Regions from separate parts of the Gracilibacillus caseinilyticus genome, predicted to be linked through region 1. Evidence: riboswitches for the same ligand, from Rfam matches in the RefSeq annotation. Region 1 holds a riboswitch; each other region holds the start of a gene.
The links. Region 1 has a riboswitch for S-adenosylmethionine ahead of MUN88_RS01890 (thiolase family protein). Riboswitches for the same ligand answer to the same signal wherever they lie in the genome.
Positions count from the first base shown of each region.

Region 2: another riboswitch for S-adenosylmethionine. It lies ahead of MUN88_RS15080 (5-methyltetrahydropteroyltriglutamate--homocysteine S-methyltransferase); the one in region 1 lies ahead of MUN88_RS01890 (thiolase family protein).
Region 3: another riboswitch for S-adenosylmethionine. It lies ahead of MUN88_RS09035 (PLP-dependent aspartate aminotransferase family protein); the one in region 1 lies ahead of MUN88_RS01890 (thiolase family protein).

Region 1 covers NZ_CP095072.1:396,809-404,404, reverse strand. The annotation lists gene MUN88_RS01900 (glycoside hydrolase family 5 protein) at 1-1,160, opposite strand, end outside; gene MUN88_RS01895 (ASCH domain-containing protein) at 1,721-2,068, shown strand; SAM riboswitch class I at 2,150-2,262, shown strand; gene MUN88_RS01890 (thiolase family protein) at 2,425-3,582, shown strand; gene MUN88_RS01885 (acetoacetate--CoA ligase) at 3,585-5,513, shown strand; gene MUN88_RS01880 (thiolase family protein) at 5,513-6,676, shown strand; gene MUN88_RS01875 (Zn-ribbon domain-containing OB-fold protein) at 6,673-7,083, shown strand; gene MUN88_RS01870 (sodium:solute symporter family protein) at 7,329-7,596, shown strand, end outside.
Region 2 covers NZ_CP095072.1:3,192,927-3,200,522, forward strand. The annotation lists gene MUN88_RS15070 (CoA-disulfide reductase) at 1-157, shown strand, start outside; gene MUN88_RS15075 (DUF2515 family protein) at 920-2,035, opposite strand; SAM riboswitch class I at 2,225-2,315, shown strand; gene MUN88_RS15080 (5-methyltetrahydropteroyltriglutamate--homocysteine S-methyltransferase) at 2,416-3,522, shown strand; gene MUN88_RS15085 (metallophosphoesterase) at 3,911-4,744, shown strand; gene ligD (DNA ligase D) at 4,764-6,500, opposite strand; gene ku (non-homologous end joining protein Ku) at 6,606-7,454, shown strand.
Region 3 covers NZ_CP095072.1:1,891,459-1,899,054, reverse strand. The annotation lists gene cls (cardiolipin synthase) at 1-143, opposite strand, end outside; gene MUN88_RS09040 (Hsp20/alpha crystallin family protein) at 315-770, opposite strand; SAM riboswitch class I at 942-1,049, shown strand; gene MUN88_RS09035 (PLP-dependent aspartate aminotransferase family protein) at 1,134-2,804, shown strand; gene MUN88_RS09030 (SGNH/GDSL hydrolase family protein) at 3,062-3,949, shown strand; gene MUN88_RS09025 (YpmS family protein) at 3,965-4,573, shown strand; gene MUN88_RS09020 (response regulator transcription factor) at 4,682-5,311, opposite strand; gene MUN88_RS09015 (sensor histidine kinase) at 5,314-6,345, opposite strand; gene liaF (cell wall-active antibiotics response protein LiaF) at 6,342-7,061, opposite strand.

The sequences.
Region 1 (7,596 bases):
TCTGAATTACTGGATAGTGAAATATCTGCTTTCAATGAATGATTTCCACTTTTGGCCCATCCATTTACATGCCAAGGCCCGGCAGACAGATTTACACCACTCCAGTTTTGGGTGCTCGTCTCAAAATCATAAAGTATTTCCTCGGATTCCCCTACATCGCCGCCATTTCCACTTTCGAATACAGGACTAATTGTCGAAGTAGCCTTTATCCCGTTGGATCCATTAACGATTCTATTTCCCCAAGTAGTTAAATTATTACCATTCCAATCATTGGACAAATCCAAATAGTCCCATTCTGATCCATTTCCTTTCCATGACCATGCAAGCCACCCAACATTTTTTTGGTTGGCGTAACTCAAAATTGTATCTTCATCTACATCTCCATCAGTGTGCTTATGACCAAATTCTCCTATTATTAAAGCAAGATTCTGATTAATTACATTGTCTATATTCGCTTTGATTGTGGCTGAATCTCCACCTGCATACTCATACATATGAATGGAGAACATAGTGTTTTTTAGTGGATCTGCATTCAGTACTTCTTGTCCATAGTTATGAATGGATTCGGGATATTGTCCCCATCCAGCTGAGTCTACGATTAATGTGTGATCTAAGCCAGCTTCTCTCAGCTTAGGAATTGCTTGCTTATAGCCATTTGCCCATTCCGAACCATCCCACGTACCGTACCATTCATTTGCGATATTGATGATAACTTTATCTTCTTTCCCAATTATTGCATCTTTTAAATCGATCCAGTAATTCACAGCGCTATTCAATGTGTTAATGTTATCTGATCCAGTAGCATCGTGTACTTCTAACACAGCGATCAAGTTATTCTCTTCGGCTATTGATAAGAGATTTTTAACTGTTTCAATATCATCTCTTGTGTACTGGCTGCCATCTGACAGAACAATTCTTACTGTATTTGCTCCTGTCTCTGCAATGGCAGGAATAGCGGAAGCGGAATCACCCTTATACCATGAGTGTGCATGATTAACACCTCGCATTACAAAAGGTTCACCGGTTGCATCATAAAGTTTGTTATCGCTTACATAAAAACCGGTTTCTGCTTGCATTTTTGGAGTGAAAATAAAAAAGAAAGTGGAAATTAACAAGATAAAACTTAAACACAAAAAAGATCTTTTTTTAATTGTTTTCATAAAATCACCTCGTTAAAATTTTTATTTTATCTCTTTCTTTTGAATAATTTTCCTCCTTTCGTGAATCTTAGAAAGAGGTAAAAAAACAATGAATAATAGAGTGTTTTTTAGCTAATCGATGACTTTATAGAATACATTCTAACACAAAGTAATTATAAAACAATCTAATTTATTATAAATTTTATAATTAATAGAATTTACCCGGTTATCTCTGTTTTTTGGACAAAATCATTTGTTTTTTTTCTGGAACAGGTGCTTATTCACTTTGATTTATCAAGGTTATCGATTAACTATTTTTATTATTTGGAAGGTGATAGGTCTATTGTATTAGTCTGATTTCTTATATCAAACCGTATCTCGATTGTTTTCTATGTTGGACAAATAATCATCTATTCCTGACAAAATACGATTTTGACACGAAATGTTCAGTTTTTATTAGGTTCACCCCCATGAATAGTTGCCGGTGCTGTGATAAAATAAAAAAGAAGTGTCCCGCAAAATATGCTGATTTATTTTATATAAAATGATTATCTTTATTGGATAGAAAGGAAAGATGCAAGATGAGTAATCAACATAACTCACAGCAGTTGCCGCCAAAAACGTGTACAATTGACCGCCTTGTTACAATAGAAGCAGACGTAGAAAAAGTCATTAAAGGAGAAAAAACAGCAACAAGACGAAATGGCCGATATGCGGATATTGGAGAGGTGATGACACTGAAAGATCACCATTTCCGTGTCGATAATGTGTATCAACAGTCACTTGGAATGATTACGGATGAGGACGCTAAGCGAGAAGGATACGATAATTTAGAAGCATACAAACAGTCTATTTTATCTCTTCACCCTGGTATGCCTTGGGGACCGAAGATGAAAGTGTGGGTACACGAATTCAGTGCTGTTGATTAATGGTGTTTTTCTGCCATTGACATATAACGACAAAACATGCTAAAGTTATCAATAATCAAAACGTTAACTTAATAGGATCTTGTCTTATCAAGAGAGGTGGAGGGAATGGCCCTTTGAAGCCTCGGCAACCATTAAGCATTGCTTAATATAGGTGCCAAATCCAACTAAGTCACTATACTTAGTAGAGATAAGGAGTTTTATTAGCAAGTTGAATCTCTCTATCTCTAGATAGGGAGATTTTTTGTTTTACACAAAAGGGATCTGTTTTACCAGCTTTTATTAACCAAAAAAGTCTGAATATTAAATATATTCAAAAAACTATTAAGCTAGTAAATAAATAAGAGGGTGAATATCTAATGTCGATTGTACTTGTAGACGGTATAAGGACGCCTTTTGGAAAATGGAACGGAGCATTATCATCATATTCGGCCACTGAATTGGCAAGTGCGCCAATGAAGTACTTACATGAAAAATATCCTGAATTAGCGCCGTTTGATGGTGTGTTGTTAGCGGAAGTCATTCAGGCTGGACAAGGCCAAAATCCTGCAAGACAAGTAGCACATGCAGCTGGGATTAGCAGTCATACCCCTGCTATTACGTTGAACAATGTTTGTTTAGGTGGAGTAGCTTCTGTAATTGATGCAGCCCGAAGAATTTTGTTGCAGGAAGGCACAACTTATATCGTTGGTGGATTTGATTCAATGTCGAATGCACCTTTTACAGTAACGAAACATAGTAAAAAGTTTGGGCACCAGACCATGACAGATACGTTATTACATGATGGGTTATGGTGTTCATTGAGTGAGCAATCAATGGGAGCGTTGACGGAACAGGCAAATCAGAAATATGGTATTGGACGAACGGAACAGGATCACCTCGCAGCACTCTCGCAACAGCGCGCAGCCTTCGCTCGGTCGAAAGGGTTTTTGCGAGAAGAGATTATACCTTTTTCAGACATTTTAGAGGAAGATGAAGGCATACGTGAGCAGACAACAGCGGAAAGACTAGCAAACTTGAAACCTGTATTTGCAGAGGGTGGCACGATAACGGCGGGGAATGCTTCGCAGATGACAGATGGAGCAAGTATCGGTATCGTCACATCCAGTGAAAAGGCAGAAGCATTGGATCTTTCTCCACTTGCAACGATTACCGGTTGGACAGAAACGGCAGGACCAGATGCCAGTTTACAAACAAAACCAGCTGATGCGATTCAGAAGCTGTTAACAGCACAGAAGCTGTCGGTCGACGATATTGATTTATTTGAAATTAACGAAGCTTTTGCAAGTGTGGTAATTGCAAGCTGTCGTGCACTTGACCTCGATTTGGATAAAGTGAATGTCAACGGTGGAGCGATCGCAATTGGTCATCCACTTGGTGGTACAGGCTTTCGATTAATATTGACCTTAGCGAAAGAGTTACAACGACGTGGCGGTGGCAAAGGAATAGCTGCATTATGTGGAGGCGGTGGTCAAGGAATTGCTATTTTAATTGAAGTACCAACGAAAGGAGAATGATCATGAGTAGTCAAATTGTAACCCGTAACCGAGTATTATGGGAACCTGCACAACGTGATATCGATCAGTCCCATCTAAAAGCCTTTGCTGTGTTTGTTGATCAGTCATTATTTCCATACGACAGACTGCACCGATGGTCGATTACCCATATTGCGGAATTTTGGTCAGCTGTTTGGGATTATGCCGGTATTATTGGTGAAAAGGGCACTCGCTATTACAATCCAGCAGATTCAATGGTGGATGCGGTTTTCTTTCCTGATGCATCACTTAATTTTGCAGAAAATGTCCTGCAAGCCAATCCTGACAACATAGCCGTTTTTCAAGCGGACGAAACAGGCGTGACACAAGCGATCACATTTAGAGATCTCAGCGAGCAAGTGGCTAAAGCTCAACAAGGATTTAAGCAGCTAGGCGTGAAACGAGGCGATTGTGTTGCAGGAGTTACGACAAATAATATTGACGGCCTTGTAGCATTATTAGCTACTGCTTCGCTTGGTGCGATTTGGACGTCTTGTTCACCGGATTTCGGAGCGAAGGGTATTATCGATCGTATTGGCCAAGTACAGCCTAAAGTATTGATTGCTCATCTTCATTATCAATATAAGGGAAAACCATTTGATATTTCCGATAAGGTAGAGGAAATAGCAGAACAGATGGATAGTATTCAGCATGTAGTGACAACAACAGGCATTGTGGATGGTGCGGTCAGTTGGGAATCACTACTAGATAATCAAGCTGTTAAACCAGAGTTCGAACAGGTGAATTTTGGTGACCCGCTTTATATTTTGTACACGTCGGGCACAACTGGTCTGCCGAAAGCGATTGTTCATTCAGTTGGTGGTACGTTATTACAGCATGTCAAGGAACATCAGCTGCATGGCGATGTAAAAGAAACAGATACACTGTTCTGGTATACCAATACCGCTTGGATGATGTATCCCTGGCTCGTAACGGGATTAGCAAGTGGTGCATCGATTTTGTTATATGATGGAGCGCCGATGTTACCGGAACGCCCAGCACATTTATGGGATATTGCAGAAGAGATTCAATTAACGCATTTTGGCACAAGTCCGAAATATTTAGAGTCCTTAGCCAAAGCCGGCGTAAGATTAAAAGACGATTATACTTTATCCTCATTAAGATCGATACTTTCTTGTGGAGCACCTCTGGTCAGTGAGCAATATGACTGGGTATATGACACGATCAAAGAAGATCTGTTGCTTCAATCGATTTCAGGTGGTACGGAGATTATTGGCTGCTTTGTGATGGGCTCCCCAATTCATCCAGTGATTCGCGGGGAAATTAGCTGCAAAGCATTAGGCATGGCAGTTGATGTATTGGATGAACGCGGCATTTCGGTTTTCGGAAAAAAGGGAGATCTTGTTTGTACAGAGCCATTCCCGAGCATGCCTCTCACTTTCTACGGAGAAGGAGGCGATGAGCGGTACCGCAATAATTATTTTTCAGATCGTCCCGGTGTATGGACACATGGGGATTTTGCTGAACAAACGATCGATCAGTCTCTCGTTATCTATGGCAGGGCGGATACGATTCTGAATCCAGGTGGCATCCGAATTGGTACTGCTGAGATATACAGTGTCGTGGATCATATGGAAGTGATACAAGATTCCGTCGTTTTTGGCTTGCCTTTTGACAATGATGAGGAAATTGTCTTATGTGTGGTGACGGAGCGGTTAACGAAAGAACTGGCCCAAACAATCCGTCAGCAGATTCGTCAGAAGGCATCACCGCGTCATGTACCAAGGCGAATTTATCAGGTTACAGACATTCCGCATACAATCAACGGCAAAAAAGTAGAAGGGGCAGTGAAGACGACAGCAATTGGTGCGGAGGTAAAAAACAAAGCATCGATTCGCAATCCAGCGTGTTTATCTGAATTCAGCGAAATCAAAAAAAAGGAGTGCTACTGATGGTAAAACGTCCAAGAGGAGCTATAATCGGTATTGGTGAGCTTAAACCAGAGCGCTATTCAGAAGGAAAAACAACATTAAGCTTAATAGCAGAATCGGTGCAGCTGGCAATACAAGACGCCGCTATTACAAAAGACGACATAGATGGTTTACTGGTTGGCCCACAGGTCGGGGAAACACCACAACACGTACCTGCTACAGTGTCAGAATATTTAGGCATTTCACCAGCTATGTCTAATACAGTAGATCTCGGTGGAGCGACCGGTGCTGGCATGATATGGCGTGCGGCAGCTGCAATTGAAGCCGGCATGTGTGAAACAGTTGTCTGTGTTTTAGCGAATAAAAATGAAAGGGATAGTGCCCCTCGTTCGCCTAATCGAAATCCTATTCGTGAATTTGATGTACCTTTTGGTGCTTCCGGGGCCAACACGTCATATGCACTGCTGAAAAGACAGCATATGGAGGAATATGGTTCACAGCAGGAAGACTTTGCCCGCATTGCCTATTGGTCGAGAAAAAATGCTTTGAAGAATCCGAAAGCAATTTTTTATAACAAACCAGTAGAGTTGGAGGATATATCGCAATCTCCGCTTATCTCTGATCCATTGCATCTGTTAGAGATTGTGATGCCATGTGCCGGAGGAGCGTCAGTGATTGTGACCTCGGAAGAAAAGGCAAAAAAAGCGGCTAAACGACCAGTTTTTTTGAAAGGTGCAGGCGAAAAAATCACCCATCGTGCTGTCAGTCAAGCGCCAGCATTGGATCGGTTGCCTTTTCAATATTCGATTCCTCAAAGTTTGCGACAGGCAAATATAACAGCGGAAGAGCTTGATTTGTTGTCCCTGTATGATTGTTATACAAGTGTTGTTGCAGTACAACTGGAGAGCATCGGCATATGTGAACAAGGCAAGTTTGGTGAATTTGTCCGCGGCAATAGCTTCAGCCATGATGGTGATTATCCGTTAAATACACATGGTGGCCAACTAGGCTTTGGTCAAGCAGATTTAGCAGGTGGGATGTCGCATGTGATTGAGGCTGTTGTACAGTTGCGAGGCGAAGGCGGAGATCGGCAAATTCCTAATGCTAAGCATGCACTTGTGACAGGCAATGGTGCGACGTTAAGTGAAACGACCTCATTAGTGTTAGGAGGAGAGCCGTCGTGAATATTTCATTTCCTGAACCGACGATTACGCCTATCACGAAACCATTTTGGAATAGCATTGAGCAAAAGAAGTTTACCTTACAGCAATGTGAGAATTGTGAACAATGGATCTTTTATCCACGAGCACATTGTCCGCACTGCTTTGGCAATCGCCTTACTTGGCGGGAAGCGACAGGAAAAGGTCGATTAAAAACATGGAGTGTCGTGCATCGTGCCGGTCACCCTGCATGGCAATCTCTTACTCCATATGCGGTAGGTATTGTTGAGTTAGAAGAAGGTCCGTCCTTATTGACGCATTTACTGATTAGAGAAAAGGAGCTTCGCTATCAATTACCGGTTGAAATCAGCTATCATGTCCTGAATGAGCGACAATTACCTTTTTTCAAAAGAGAGGAGGGTGAATCATGATTTATACGTATCTTGCATTAATCGCTGTCTTCTGGATTATCGGACTCTCGATTTGGTTCAAGTTTTATCACGGCGCTAACCGTCCGTAATACTCCCACTTCAAGATTCGAGAGATAAATAAGAAGCTAAGTGGTGGATAAACGGACGATAACTTCCTGATAAGTTTCGCTAGCAATCAGTGGGGGTCAAAAACCTCCGCTGATTGAAGTCTCACTTTATAAAAATAACTAAAGGTGGTAGAAAAGATGTTAGCAGATTCAAGTTTACTTCTTTGGACAGTCATTATTTTATTAGTAGCATACTTCGTTGTGGTGACCTGGATTGGTAAAAAAGGTAGCGCCTTTAGTAAATCAATGAATGGTTTTGCAACAGCACGAGGTAAGGTAAGCCCATGGTTGGTAGGGGCAAGCTTTGCGGCCTCCTATTCCAGTGCGAATTTATTTATCGGTGTGCCGGGTCTTGCTTATCAATATGGTACATCCGTTCTTTGGTATACATTAGGATGCTTCGGGG
Region 2 (7,596 bases), 1.7 Mb from region 1:
GATTAGTGAAGAAGGGACAGATAAGCGAATTGATGTACTTGCTACTGCTTTGTATAATAAAATGACAATTCAGGAACTGCAAGATCTGGATCTTTCCTATGCGCCACCCTACAACAGTGTTTGGGACCCTATTCAACAAATTTCCCGTAGAACTTAAATACAATGAAGCTTGTCATAACCGAAGCGCGCGTACTAGAAAACGACCGGTTTTATTATGAAGTGATATAGAGTTGAAGCAAACTACGAAGTAATGCAACTATTTGCTAACAAGAGTTGAGTTGATTTTGACAGATTTAATGTGCTAGGATACCGCTCCGGCCAGCCACTCCGCGTCCTGCAGTTCCGTGGAGTCTACGTGGTTGGCCTGCGCTAAAGTTTAAGTTCTACAACTGATAGAAGTGCTAGCATATTAATCTATTACATTAAGATCTATATAAAACAATTACATGAGGTGAAAAAAGCTTTGCACCAATGCTTATAGATGTTCCAATCGTTGTGGAGTTTCACTTAAGCGTAGGAAATATGCGGAGACTCCGCATGCGTCAGTACGAGCTGAAGATCCACTTTATCTGTGCCTGTGTCTACAAGTTATCGCTTCGAAGTGAGCTTCTTCGGCACAAGGCAACAAAGAATTAGTCCAAGTAGTAGCCTAGCTGAAGCCGTGCCCAACAGGACGCGGAGCATATTCCCTGAGCTTTGCTACGCACATAAAATATTTCATAATAGCAAAATTGTTATACAACTTCTTTCACATCGACAGTAATTAGAGTATATAAGAGAATAACCGAAGATAATCTTCGTGATCATAAACTGCATATGATAGGATTTAGTTGCAATATGTTGCAACAATTGAAATGCTATCAATATTCCCCCGAACAATTGCTTAGAATTGTAGGTTAGTACCGTCATCTGCTTGCCTTTACTTTCCGATCCACTCTTTGATTTTTACCGCCAGTTGAAGTTTCGCTAGTGTTTGATGGTATGCCGGTAGTATGTCTGGATTTTTCGGAGGGTTCATCTGATCTAGTAAATATACAGTGTGCCAGTCTGTATACCAATCTTCCTTTTCGCTATTCGGGTGTTGAATATCTGTCCAAACATCGCTTAGCTTCGGACTGAATAATGGTTTCAACCGCCAGGCAGCTGGAGTTTCCCTTTCTATTCTTATTAACGGATCATGGCAACTTTCGCGAAAGACTGATGGCCAATAATCTTTTCTTGATCCAGAATGAGGCGTTTTAACCGCGAATTGATAAATGGCTGCATAATATTTTGGGTGAAATAATACTTGATAAAGTTGTTTTCCGATGTCAATTCGGTTAGGTAATGACTCAAAGCGATGGACATTTAACCCGACTAACTGGACCTTATGCTCTTTCTTGTAAGGAAACATAATTTGGTTCATTTGCATCATCTGCTGAACGATAAATTCGAGCGCCTCCATATTCGTTCTAGCATATTGTGGGTTGTTAATGACACGGTTTTCGATGTAATTTTGTTCGTTGATAATCAAAGCATTGGTAATCAGAGAACGTTGTCTATTTTCATAAAAGTAATCCCATATCACTTTCATAAAGTAGGAAACTCCAAATAACGGAAGCATGTAAAACATATTCTTGCTAAGGCGGATACTCGCTTCGTATAAGCGCAACTGAGGATAGGCATCTTGAAATATCAGCCAATTGTTCCGTTCTAAAAAATGAAAAAAGTATTGCTGCTGTTCTTTTGTCAGTAGTTTGGATAATAGACTGCCTTTAAGATCGGTCATATTCCAACCGGCATTTCTTGATACCATATGCGCCAAAAAGCTCCATTCGACTTCTGGAAATTGCTGATAAAAGCGAAAATAAGCTTCTGTACGTGTGACGTTATTTCGATTATATTGTCTGGTGTCATGGTTAATCTGATTAATTAGTTTTTGCTCAGGTTCAGATAACTGATCTTTAATTGCGTAATAGCTTTTTTTGTTTTGTAATCGATGTTTTATTATATTTAATGGATACGGAAGAGGATAAGATGGCTTAATGATTGCCACCGTCCTTTCAAATTCATTTTTCTAGAGTAATTTCTTCAGGTTAATCATTTATCTAGGATTGCTTTTAAACTGGGAGTTTATGCGGAGAATGAGGAAATTGTAAGACTTTTTGAAATTTTTTAACAAATATGGGTTGATCCAATCTCTGTTATGTAGTAATATGTGTTTGTGGTAATAATTTCAGATAATTTCTTATCCAGAGAGGCGGAGGGATTTGGCCTAATGATGTCTCAGCAACCAGTCTATACGAAGACATGGTGCTAATTCCAACAGATAAGAGGAATAAGTTTTTAAACGTTAAAGACCTTCTTCTTATAGGGGGTCTTTTTTTACTGGATAAGAATTATTGCAAACAATTAGCTGAAGGAGAGGATTGCAGTATGTCTACAAAAACAGTAACAGCACCATTTCGAGCAGATCATGTAGGAAGTTTGTTACGTCCAGAAAGTTTATTGGAGGCAAGAAAAGCGTATCAGGAAGGAAATATAAGTGCAGCAGAATTGCGAGAAGTAGAGAACAAAGAAATTGCACACATTGTCGATAAGCAGATTGAAGTTGGTCTGGAATTAGTATCTGATGGGGAGTTCCGCCGCCGCTTCTGGCATACGGATTTCTTGGAACATTTGAATGGAATTGAAGGTTATGTACCAGAAGTTGGTTACATATTTAACGGAAACGAAGAAACAGAGCGTTACAATATTCGCAATAATGGAAAAATCTCTTTTAATCAAGATCATCCATTCTTACAAGATTTTAAGGAATTTAATGAGATCGTCAATGGCCGTGCCGATGCTAAACAAACGATCCCAAGTCCGAATCAATTATTTAATATAGGGATTCGTAATGAAACCATTTATCCGGATATTGAGGATTTTGCAAGTGATGTCATTCAGGCATACCGTGATGCCATTAAAGCTTTTTACGATTTAGGTGTACGATATTTGCAATTTGATGATGTTTATATTGCTGGATTATCGTCACCGGACATTCCTTTTAATGATGGTGCGTATGACAGAGATTATTTAATTGATTTAGCTTTACGTGTAGTGAATGGTGTTTTAGAAGACAAACCGGAAGATTTAGTTGTGACCACGCATTTATGTCGTGGAAATTACCGTTCTAATTGGGCTTTCTCTGGAAGTTATGATCTCATTGCACCGACACTGTTTGCAAAAGAGAAAGTGGATGGATTCTTCTTGGAGTATGATGATGAACGTTCTGGTGGATTCAAGCCGCTAGACTATATTCCAGATGGCGGTGCTCGAGTGGTATTGGGCTTATTCACTTCAAAAACTGGTGAATTAGAAAATAAAGAACAAATCAAAGCAAGAGTAGGGGAAGCTGCCAAATACGTACCACTTGAACAGTTGTGCTTAAGCCCTCAATGTGGATTTGCATCGACTCATCACGGTAATAAATTGACAGAAGAAGATCAGTGGAAAAAACTGAAATATATTGTAGAAGTAACCAAAGAAATCTGGAATTAATGAGTAAAGCAAAAACCTCTTAAGCATGTCATAATGTGCTTAAGAGGTTTTTCTGTAGTGAGTGAAGAAAGTATATAAGTACAGTCATAGAAGTAATCATGCTGAACATGAAGATATATGGACTATGTCTAGCGTTGAAGTCATTTTGAAATGCTTAGCTGGCATACCGCTCCGGCCAACCACTTCGCGTCCTGCGGAGGCATATTTCCGGAGCTTTGCTAAGCAAATGAATCTATCAAAATTACCACAAAGTCAAACAGTTCCACTTTACATAATCCATATTATAGGTAGTTGTATATTATTTTGTTAGTTAGGACCGGGTGGGCTTTCCCAGTTTTTCTTACAGGTATGAAGTTAATTCAAAGCGAAAATGTCTGGAGTAGAGGGAATGAATAACAAAAAAATGTATGGAATCTTATTGATTATTACAGGATGTATGATAGCAATAGTTGTAGGTATTAAAGTTTATTATGATACAAATGCGTTAAAAGTAGCGGAGGTTCAATTGTCGAATGAAAAATTGAATCGAAACCAGTCCATTCAGATATTACAGATATCAGACTTGCATAATAAGCAATTTGGTGAAGATAATCAAAAATTACTTGAGAAAGTTATCCAACTTGAACCAGATGTGGTTGTGCTGACAGGGGATATTGTGGATCGCAGTACGGAAAATATCGATGATGTCCTCTCATTTGTTGAACAGTTATCGATCAGTCAATCTCCGGTATTTTATGTTTCAGGAAATCACGATTGGGACAATCCTTTACACGAATCGTTATTTAAGGGTCTCCGTGAAGCTGGCGTGAACATATTGGATAATCAGAATGTGCAAATACTGTTAGGCCATACTAGTTTCCAGATAGCCGGTGTGGTGGATCTATCAACTGGGCAAAGTAATATCGAGCATGCAGTGAAAGGTCTGGATCATCAAATCTTTACTGTTTTATTATCACACACCCCCCCGGTGAATCAAGGTCCGTTACCGAATGAGATTGACTTGATCATAAGTGGCCATACACACGGGGGACAAGTTCGATTGCCGTTTATTGGAGCTGTAGTTGCCCCGGATCAAGGATTCTTTCCAACTTATGACCAAGGCTTGTTCGCGCTTTCTGTTCGTCAGCAGCTCTATATAGATAGTGGAATTGGTACGAGTATGCTTCCTATACGATTTCTCAATCAGAGCCAGATCACTTTAATCACTATTTCAGGTGCATGAGGGTAGAGAGTTAGTCTTGCTATTCAAGATGCCTATAAAAATCAAAGAAAGGGCAACCTTTTTCTCGGATTCTTTGCAATACGGATCGGATAGTGAAAATGGTTGGATCCAATGTTTCGGTAACTTCTTCCCAAAATAAAGGCGTAGCTACGGTTGCTTGATTTGTTGCACGTGTGGAATAAGGAGCAATGATTGTTTTTCTCTCTGCATGCTGCACATAATCAATATACAGACGATTTCCACGATTCTTTATCAATCTTTCACTGGTAAACTGATCCGGATAGGCTTGTATTAATACATTACTTGTAGCTTCCATTAATTCACGTGTCTGCTGGTACGTCCAATTATTGACAGGGATATGAATTTGTAGTCCAGTTTTTCCGGAAGTCTTGATGTATGGCTTCAATTTTTGATGCTCCATCATTTCTTTGATTAATAATGCTGCCCGAACAGCAAGATAGAACTCCTTAAGGCTAGGAGGATCTAAATCAAAGACAATCTGATCCGGCTGATGATGCTGTTGTTTGTTAAAAGGAATATGAAACTCCAAGCCTCCATGGTTACCAAACCACAGAAGGCTTTCAAAATTCTGGCAATATATAGCAGCATCACCACCGACTGAATGCTTTGGTCTGAGAAAGGAAGGTGCATAGTCAGGTAAATGTTTTTGATAGAAAGATGGTTCACTTACACCATCAGGATAGCGAATAATCGTTAATTTTCGATCGTTTATCCAAGGAAGCATGTATGGAGCCATCGTTCTTAAATAACACAAAAAATCTAATTTAGAGTATTCAGGAAATAGCAATTTGTCCAATTTGGACACCGATACTCGTTCCGGAATTTGTGCTAACCCAAATTTGATCGCTTCAGTATTGCAATGTTCTGGCTCTATATCAAAACGGAATGCTGAGAAATGCGGTTCACGTAATTCTTCTTTACTGGCGTCAAGACATTGAATATCCAAACAGATTGATGGTGACACATTCCAAGTTGTACCGTTTACTTTCTTTCCATTCTGTTTAATAAATGTTTGTAACGTATCTTTTTCTTCCTTTTTCAATCCGTTTTTACATTTCCCTAACGTTTGCAGCTTATTGTCCATATAATAACTAACTGTAAAGTAGTCATTATTACTATTCCACTTTGTTACAACCCCTTGGACGGTACGATAGTTTTTAATCTTTAACCAGGATTCACTGCGCTTTCCTTCTTTATAGGGTGCGTTTTTTTTCTTGGCGACAAACCCTTCTGCCTGGTGCAAAGCAACCAATTTTTCCACATCTTCCAACTGTTCAAAAGTAGGTGCTTTTTGGATAGTTTCGATATTTTCCTCGAATAAGTGATGCAGAGTTCGATCCCTTACTGTGAATGGTTTATTACGTAAATTGGTCGCCTCGCACGTCAGCAGATCGAAGACGATAAACGTTACGTTATGCTGTTCTTTCTTGTTTCGTTTTGTCTTCGATCTTCTTTGAATTTGACTGAAGTCACAGCGGTATGGAGTTAGTAACAGAACAATTTCTCCGTCCAACTGTAGGGGGAAATATCTTTCGTAAAAGTCACGATGCTCCTTACACCAAAGGGTAATTTCAGGGAAGCTAGCTGTCAGATCGTGACCATTACGACTTATTATAGTGATTTCTTTTTTATCCCAGTATAATCCACAACGGAATCCATCATATTTTATTTGATATAACCATTGATGACCTGTTGGTACTTGGCTTGTAAGAGTTGGCAACATCGGTTTCCACACGTGGACAACGCCCCTTGTTTTTATATCTTTTATGTTATTTTTTCCGTTCGTTTGCATGATTATGTGAGAATTTGAAAAACTAGTTAGAAAAAGAGGTGTTAAGAGATGCATACGATTTGGAAAGGAACGATTAGTTTTGGTTTAGTAAATATCCCGATAAAACTACATTCTGCTACAGAAAACAAAGACATTAAACTGAAAAATCTGCATAAGGAATGTCATTCACCGGTTAAATATGAGAAGGTATGCCCGGTTTGCGAAAAGGAAATTTCCCAGGAGGATATGGTTAAGGGTTACGAGTATACCAAGAATAAGTTTGTCGTGTTGGAGCAGGAAGATCTAGAAGCACTCAGAGAGGAAAATGAAGAGAAAGCAGTGGACATTATTGAATTCGTCAAGCTGGAGGAAATTGATCCGATTTATTTCGACCGTAGTTATTATTTATCACCGAATGAAGGTGGAACAAAAGCTTATGCATTGCTAAGAAATGCGCTAGAGGAAACGGGTAAGATCGGATTGGCGAAAATCACGATTCGTTCTAAGCAACATTTGGCGGTAGTTCGTATTTATCACAACACGTTGATTATGGAAACCATTTATTTTCCGGATGAAGTGCGTGATTTTAAGGAAGTTCCAAATGTTCCAGAAGAACCAGCCATTGTAGAAAAAGAACTAGAAACGGCTAAATTGCTGATTGATCAACTCACTGCAACATTTGAGCCAGAGAAATATCATGATGAGTACCGTACAGCCTTATTAGCATTGATTGAGCAGAAAAAACAAGGCGAAGAGGTAACTACAGCAAAAGAGCCACCACGTAAAGATAATGTAACAGATTTAATGGAAGCATTGGAGAAATCACTAAATAAATCAAAAACGAAGAAAAAGAAAACGACTGCTAAAAAATCGAAAACAACGAAAAAATCCTCTGGACAAAAAGCAAAAGCAAATTAAGATAAAATATCCATATGAAGCACAAATACTTTTTATCCCTTTCTGCAGGCATGCTGCGGAAAGGCTACATAATTCTGATGCTCTGGTGCTCTACACTTTAAAAGTCTCTAAACAGCTTGAACACTCCAATATGCTACAATAG
Region 3 (7,596 bases), 1.5 Mb from region 1:
AATCCAAAAATCGGAATGAAGGTTAACACCATGATCCAAGCCCAAGTCGCCGTGGCATTTTTTCGCTCAAGGAAGATAATAGTTAATGATAAGACAATATTAAATACCAGTAGAAAAGTGATAACGAGCTGGGTAATCTCCAAAGGAAAACCTCCTTTTTAAAGAAAATTCGGCTTATCGACAAGTACTGGTGACATTTTCAGCCTGTCGAATTACAACGCTGAGAAAATTTCATACTTTTCTAACGTGCAAAAAAAGTCGTCTATTCCTAATATAGCACAATTATGATTAAGCTAATAGCAATTGCTATTAGCTTAATCAATACTTAAAGCGTCATCTTCTGCTTGATTTTTTGGTCCTCTGATTTCCAATACACCATCTTGAAAACTTGCCTTGGCTGTTTCTTTATCAACTGCATATGGTAAGGTGATCGTCCGTTGCTTACGTTGCTGTCTTCGTTCTTTATGATAATATTGATACGTTTGATCGTGCTGATCGATTTCTTCTTCATGATCAACAGTTATAGAAATTTGATTACCTAACAATTTCAACTTGATCTGTTCTTTTTTTATACCTGGCAAATCGACACGTACGATCCATTCATCGTCTGTCTCCACAACATCTGCGGGAATCTGTTTCGGCATTTTGACCTGTTCAAAAAAACTATCAATCGTTTCCATTACGTTACGGTTCGGTTTTTCATAAAGGAATGAGTCTAACTTCTTAATAAAGTCTTCTCCCCAATCATGTTTTCCGCCTTTTTGTGACATGTTCATCCCTCCTGGTCTTGTTACCCACTTTATACTATGCATAGCGAACGAAAAATGATCATAAAGTTTATGTTAATCTGCAGAAGATTCTATTACTTCGCAAAATTCTGATATATTTGTTGACGATTGCCAATGTATGACTTATAATGTAGTCAATTAAATAAATACGAACTCTTATTTCGAGTGGCAGAGGGAATAGGCCCTGTGAAGCCCGGCAACCGTCAATTTCTTTAGTTGAAATGGTGCTAAATCCTACAGGTTTGACCTGAAAGATAAGAGGAGGACTGAACTTACATAAGCAAACCTCTTCTTACTATCGGTGAGAAGAGGTTTTTTTTCATTAGTTTAGAGGAGGGTACATCAATGACAAATCCGTTTCAATTTCCAGGAAGTGAGACCAATTTATTGCATGGCGGCCAGCAAGTTGATCCAGCAACCAATGCGCGTGCCGTACCAATCTATCAAACTACTTCTTATGTATTCAACAACACAGAGCATGCCCAAAATCTTTTTGCTCTAGCAGAAATGGGCAATATTTATTCGCGTATCATGAATCCAACGGTTGACGTCTTCGAACAGCGTATTGCTTTATTAGAAGATGGAGTTGCTGCTGTCGGCACAGCTTCAGGCGCATCTGCTATTACACTCGCCATTCTGAACTTGGCTAATGCCGGCGATGAAATTGTAGCAGACAGCAATTTGTATGGCGGGACTTACAACCTGTTTAACACAACTTTACCTAAATACGGTATTAACGTGAAATTCGTCGATGGTACTAATCCTGAGAATTTCAGAGAAGCTATCACAGACAAGACGAAAGCTGTATACGGTGAAGTGATTACCAATCCTAGTTTACATGTGCTCGATATCGAAGCTGTTGCTGATATTGCCCATGAACATGGAGTTCCACTTATTATTGATAATACATTTGCCACCCCGTATGTGTGTAAACCAATTAGCTGGGGAGCTGACATTGTCGTGCACTCTGCTACGAAATGGATTGGCGGGCACGGTACTTCCATCGGCGGTATTGTGGTAGACAGTGGGCGATTTAATTGGAATAGTGACCGATTCCCTGGTTTTACGGAACCTGACGAATCGTATAATGGTATTCGCTTCGGAATTGATATTGGACCACCGGCATTTGCGATTAAGCTTCGTGTCCAATTATTACGAGATATTGGACCATCGTTAAGCCCGCAGAATGCTTTTTATTTCTTACAAGGTCTGGAGACGTTACATTTAAGAGTGAAACGTCACAGCGAAAATACCGAAGCCGTTGCGCATTACCTGAAAAATCATCCACAAGTGGAATGGGTTTCCTATCCTGGACTAGAGGATCACCCTTCCCATTCATTAGCAAAAAAATATTTTTGTAACCTTTTTGGTTCTATGATCGTCTTTGGTATAAAGGGTGGTAGAGAAACTGGACGAAAAATAATTGATCATGTACAATTATGGTCTCATGTTGCCAATGTGGGAGATGCGAAATCATTAATTATTCATCCTGCATCCACTACCCACCAGCAATTGACGAAGGAAGAATTAAAGAAATCTGGCGTTACAGAAGAATTAATCCGACTTTCTGTTGGTATTGAAACAGCTGAAGATATTATCGAGGACTTAGATCAGGCGATTGCAGTTGCAACAGATAGCGAACCAACGATTTCAACGGGTGCGGAGAAGGCAATCTCGTGGGTATTATCTTCCCCACTTGCGAGAGAAAACGGCGACATTCGCCCGAAAACAATCGCAGTGGCTGGCTCACTCGAAGACTCTGAAGCACTCAGCAAATTATCTAAATTAGGTTATCACATCACCAAAGCGGATCAGGCAGAAGGTGAGATTGATATATTATACATTTTACATCAAAAGGAAGCAGCTGCTGCATATACAAACCAGGCCAAAATTGTTTGGTTTGCTGAAGGGCAGACAGACCCTGCTACAAAAGAAAAGGCGGAAGCATACGGTCAAGTCATTGTCGAGAACAAATGCCCATTTCAAGAGGCAGACCGCTTACGCCGCGGAGAGTAACTCTCCCTGACTATCGTTATTTATCTCCCCAAGATAAATATATATATGTGAGACCGCAGGCCATTTCGGTTTGCGGTCTTATGCTTTTTAATGAATATTTTCCATAACACGGTCAGATTATTGTGATACAATTCGTATCATTTCACAAATTGACTCATTTTCAATTGTTAAGATGCATATTCTATAACACATGTTAGCAATCATAAATGGACGGGTATACTTAATAAGGATAAGATTTATAACTGTAGGTGTTGACCATGAGGAAAAAGGTATTGATTCTGGTCGTATTGCTGATTGCTGCGATCACATTGGCTGTTTATTTTGCTTGGCCATCAGATCAGCAAGAATCTTCGAACACGACCAACGAGACAGAAAATAATCAAACAGAAACTGAGGACGAAACCGCCGAAGAGGAACAAACCGATGAAGCGGAAGAAAACAGCTCCATTTCTTCACACGTCCGTGAAGCAGTCATGGGTGCTCTTCAATTGTTCAAAAAAGATGCACATATTGTTGCTATCGGGGACTCGTTAACACAAGGTGTTGGAGACGAAGAAGAAAATGGTGGCTATGTAGGTGTCTTAAAAGAGCAGCTTGATAACCAGAGCATTAATGCTTCGATTGATAATTTCGGTAAGCGCGGTAACCGTACCGATCATTTATTAAAACGCCTGGAACAAGAAGAAATTCAAGATTCACTAAAAAAAGCGGATACGGTATTAATCACAATCGGCGCTAATGATATCATGAAAATAATGAAAGATAATTTCGTTAATCTTACGGAAGAACCTTTTATTGAAGGACGAGAACCATATGGAGAACGGCTGACAGCTATTTTCGATAAAATCACATCATTACAGCCAGATGCAAAAATCTATTTAATCGGTTTTTTCAACCCATTTGAACAATATTTCGGTGAAATTGAAGCATTAAACCAAATCATCACCAGATGGAATAATAAGAGTTTAGAAGTAACCAATCAATTCGAACAGGTGCAATATATACCAATGCAGGATGTTTTTCAGAATGAAGCAGAGAATGTTTACGCTGATGATAATTTCCACCCGAATCATCGTGGATATCAATTAATTGCGGAACGCGTCATTACCTACCTGCAAAATGACTTGCGACAAGCAGAAGAATAATAAAGGATGACCAACATGGCAGAAAAAAAAGTGAGGAACTGGAGAAAATTATTTATTACATTATTATCGATTAATCTTGCTTTGCTTTTGGCAATCGTACTCTTTATCTTCTGGCCAGCCCCGGGTGCAGAAGAGCCGGAGCAAGTATTTATTGAAGATGAAGCAGGTGCAGAATTCACCATTCGTTCGAGCAAATCCAATTTGAACGAGCTGGTCAATGCGTATATTGATAAATTACCGAAGCTCGGCGAGAATATTCAGTATACCGTTAAATTCGATAAACAAGTGCATTTAATGGGTACGATTGAGGCATTTTCAAGCGAAGTACCCGTCAATATTAAATTCGAACCACAAGTCCAGCAAAATGGTGACATCATTTTACAGGCAACCGATATGTCTCTCGGTTTATTACGTTTACCAGAAGACCGGATTTTACAATATGTCAGCAGCCGTGTCGAAACACCCGAATGGATTACGATTGATCCTAAGGAAGAGCAGATATACATTGCTGTCACACAAATGAACATGGACAGTAACTTCCGAGTGCGTGCACAACAAATCGATCTGGCTAATGACAATATCTCATTCCGCATTAAAATTCCTAATGCTACATTGGGGTTATAATAAGTGTACGTTTTATGGTCACTTTAGTGGATTTAATGGCCACTTCTCATCAATTCATGGTCACTTCAGCAGAAATCCCGCTTCCATCGAAGCGGGATTTCTCTATTATTACAATAAATTATTTTGATAAACATAGACGGCTGCCTGTGTCCGGTCCTGCACTTCCAGCTTACTGAGAATATTGCTGACATGAACTTTCGTGGTTTTTAATGCGATAAAAAGCTGATCAGCAATCTCCTGATTTGTCTTCCCTTCAGCGATTAACAGCAGGATTTCCGTCTCTCTTTTTGTCAGACTGTCATGCAGCGGCACTTGATTAGACGAAGAGAACCTCGCCATCATCTTCGCTGTCACTTCTTTTTCCAGCACGGACTCTCCATTGTACGTATCACGAATGGCTCTCGCAATCACGTCTGCTTTGGACGTCTTCAACAGATAGCTGGTAGCGCCTGCTTCTAAGGCAGGATACACTTTGTCATCATCAATGAAGCTGGTTACGATTAAAATTTTTGCCTCTGGCCACTCCGTTATAATCCGTCTGGTCGCTTCAATGCCATCCATCCCGTCCATGACAAGATCCATCAAAATGACATCCGGACGTAAGGATAAGGCCAAATCAACCGCATCCTGACCATTTTCCGCTTCGGCAATAACATCGATATCTTCCTGTGTTGTTAAATACGCACTGACTCCGATCCGAACCATCTCATGATCATCAACAAATAGTACGCGGATCATTATTACTCACCTTCTTCGCTCATTAGTGGTACTCGAATTTCAATCTTCGTTCCTTCATTCTGCAAACTGACAATATTAAGTCGGGCCCCAATTTCAGCAGCACGCTCATACATATTGGTAAGACCATAGGAGTTATGTTGTTTTTCCTCTATATCGAATCCGATTCCGTTATCCGAAATTCGTAAAATGAGAAAATCATCCCGTTCCATTAATAATACTTCGATTAATGAAGCCTTCGCATGGCGTAATGCGTTGGAAATAGCTTCTTGCAAAATCCGAAACAGCTGGTCTTCAATCCCTTTGTTCACTTCAATTGTTTCTAATCGCCAAATAATATCCATTGGCACCTTGGCATGGAGTTCTTCAAGTAATTGCTCCATTCCCTCATTCAATGTTTTATCTTTTAACAAAACTGGTCGTAAATGCAACAGTAGTGCACGCATTTCCAGTTGAGCCTGCTGAATCATCGCTTCGATCTGGTGTAATTGTTTCGTTGTTTTTTCATCTTGCTCGATATTGGCTGCAAGCACAGCCGATACCAGCATTGACGCAGCAAACAGTTCTTGACTGACGGAGTCGTGCAGTTCCCTTGCCAGACGATTTCGTTCCTCGGAAACGACTTGATTAATCGTTTCTTCCTGTGCCGTCGCTCGTTCCTCAATCAATTTTTGTGTCCGTTTGGTTTGATCCTGAATGTATTGCTGCACTTCTTGCAATCGACTTAATACATCCGTCATTTCCTCATAGGATACAGGATCGGCAACTGACTGGTTATTTAATACACGATGCAAACTATTTTCGATAAAATGAATGCGACGTTGCCAAACCGCGGCGATAATAATACCCATGACAATACCAAACAAGATCGTGACAACTGGCATCATCAGTACAACTGGAATTTCCATCACTTTATGTGTCCAGAGCAGTTGCCAATTATTAATTGGAAAAGCTAAATAATAAAAGACGGTTAAAATCAGAAGCAGGAGAAAAGCGAGTGAAGTGGTCGTCGCGATCATTCTGGTGTATAACTTCATCCTCTTCTCACCTCAAGCTTTCCGACGATCATCTGTGTATAGATTTTCACTTTTTGGCGAGATTGGCGATAGCCTTTTGTTTGCAGCTGAACATGACGATTGAAAACATTTTTCTTCTGATGATCAAAGGCATGGATGTCACCGAAAATGACAGAATGATCAATCGTGACTTCGACATCATACGGTACAATCACTTCAATTTTTCCAGCAAAGTGACGAATTACCATAACATTCTCTTCATTTGGGAGCATCGTATTATTTAAATCCACCTGAATATCACCAATTCCAGACTGGATGTTCAAATCCTGCCAGGAGAAACCGTTCTTCGTTGTCTGGTACTTACCGAACCATTTGTTTTGAATCATCTGGTCTTCGTATAACGTCTCTTCGGTGATATCAATGAATTGTGGCAGTTCCTGATTTTCTTTTTGCTTTTGCTGATACCATTGCCATACAAAATAGATTATAATTGCAAAAATAAAGAAACGTATCGCAAACGTCTGCAAGATCGCAATAATAACAAAAAATATGCCACCCCAGAAAATCGTCTTGCCAGTTGTACTCTTGAAGGATCGTCTGCCAAAATAAATCCCCACCGCTCCAATTGCGATCAAGAAAAGTAGACCTACATCGATAAAGATTAATTCAATTAACAAAAATAGCGCACCTATGATTAATAATATTTGCAATAAATCATAGCCTGTCTTTTTTGACATATAGGGTCACCCCTTTATTCTATATAAAAATTTCGTTGCGATGACAGCTGGGACAGTCGCCCCGCAGGATACGTGTGATAATAAAACGTGCAGCAGAATCAAGGATTAGATTTTAATACATATCTTTTAGGAGCTGTCTTGTGATTTGTGCTCTTTCTCTGGTTTCGATACAAATCTATGGGGATCACTTCCCTGTTTTGTTCCCTTTCCTGGCTTTGGATACAAATCTCCTCATGCTTCTTTGAGATTTGTTCCCTTTCTCTGTCTTTCGATACAAATCTATAGGCGCTCTTCTCTGATTTGTTCCCTTTCCAGGCTTTCGATACAAATCTGCTCGTGCTTCTTTGTGATTTGTGCCCTTTCTCTGGTTTTCGATACAAATCTATGGGCACGTTCTCTGATTCGTTCCCTTTCATCGCTTTCGATACAAATCTCTTTATATATATTCGAGTTTTGTATCGTTACCTCGGTAGTAATTTTTGCAAGTGCTTTTTCAGACATGAAAAGGTGCAGATTTTTTCTGCACCTTTATAGA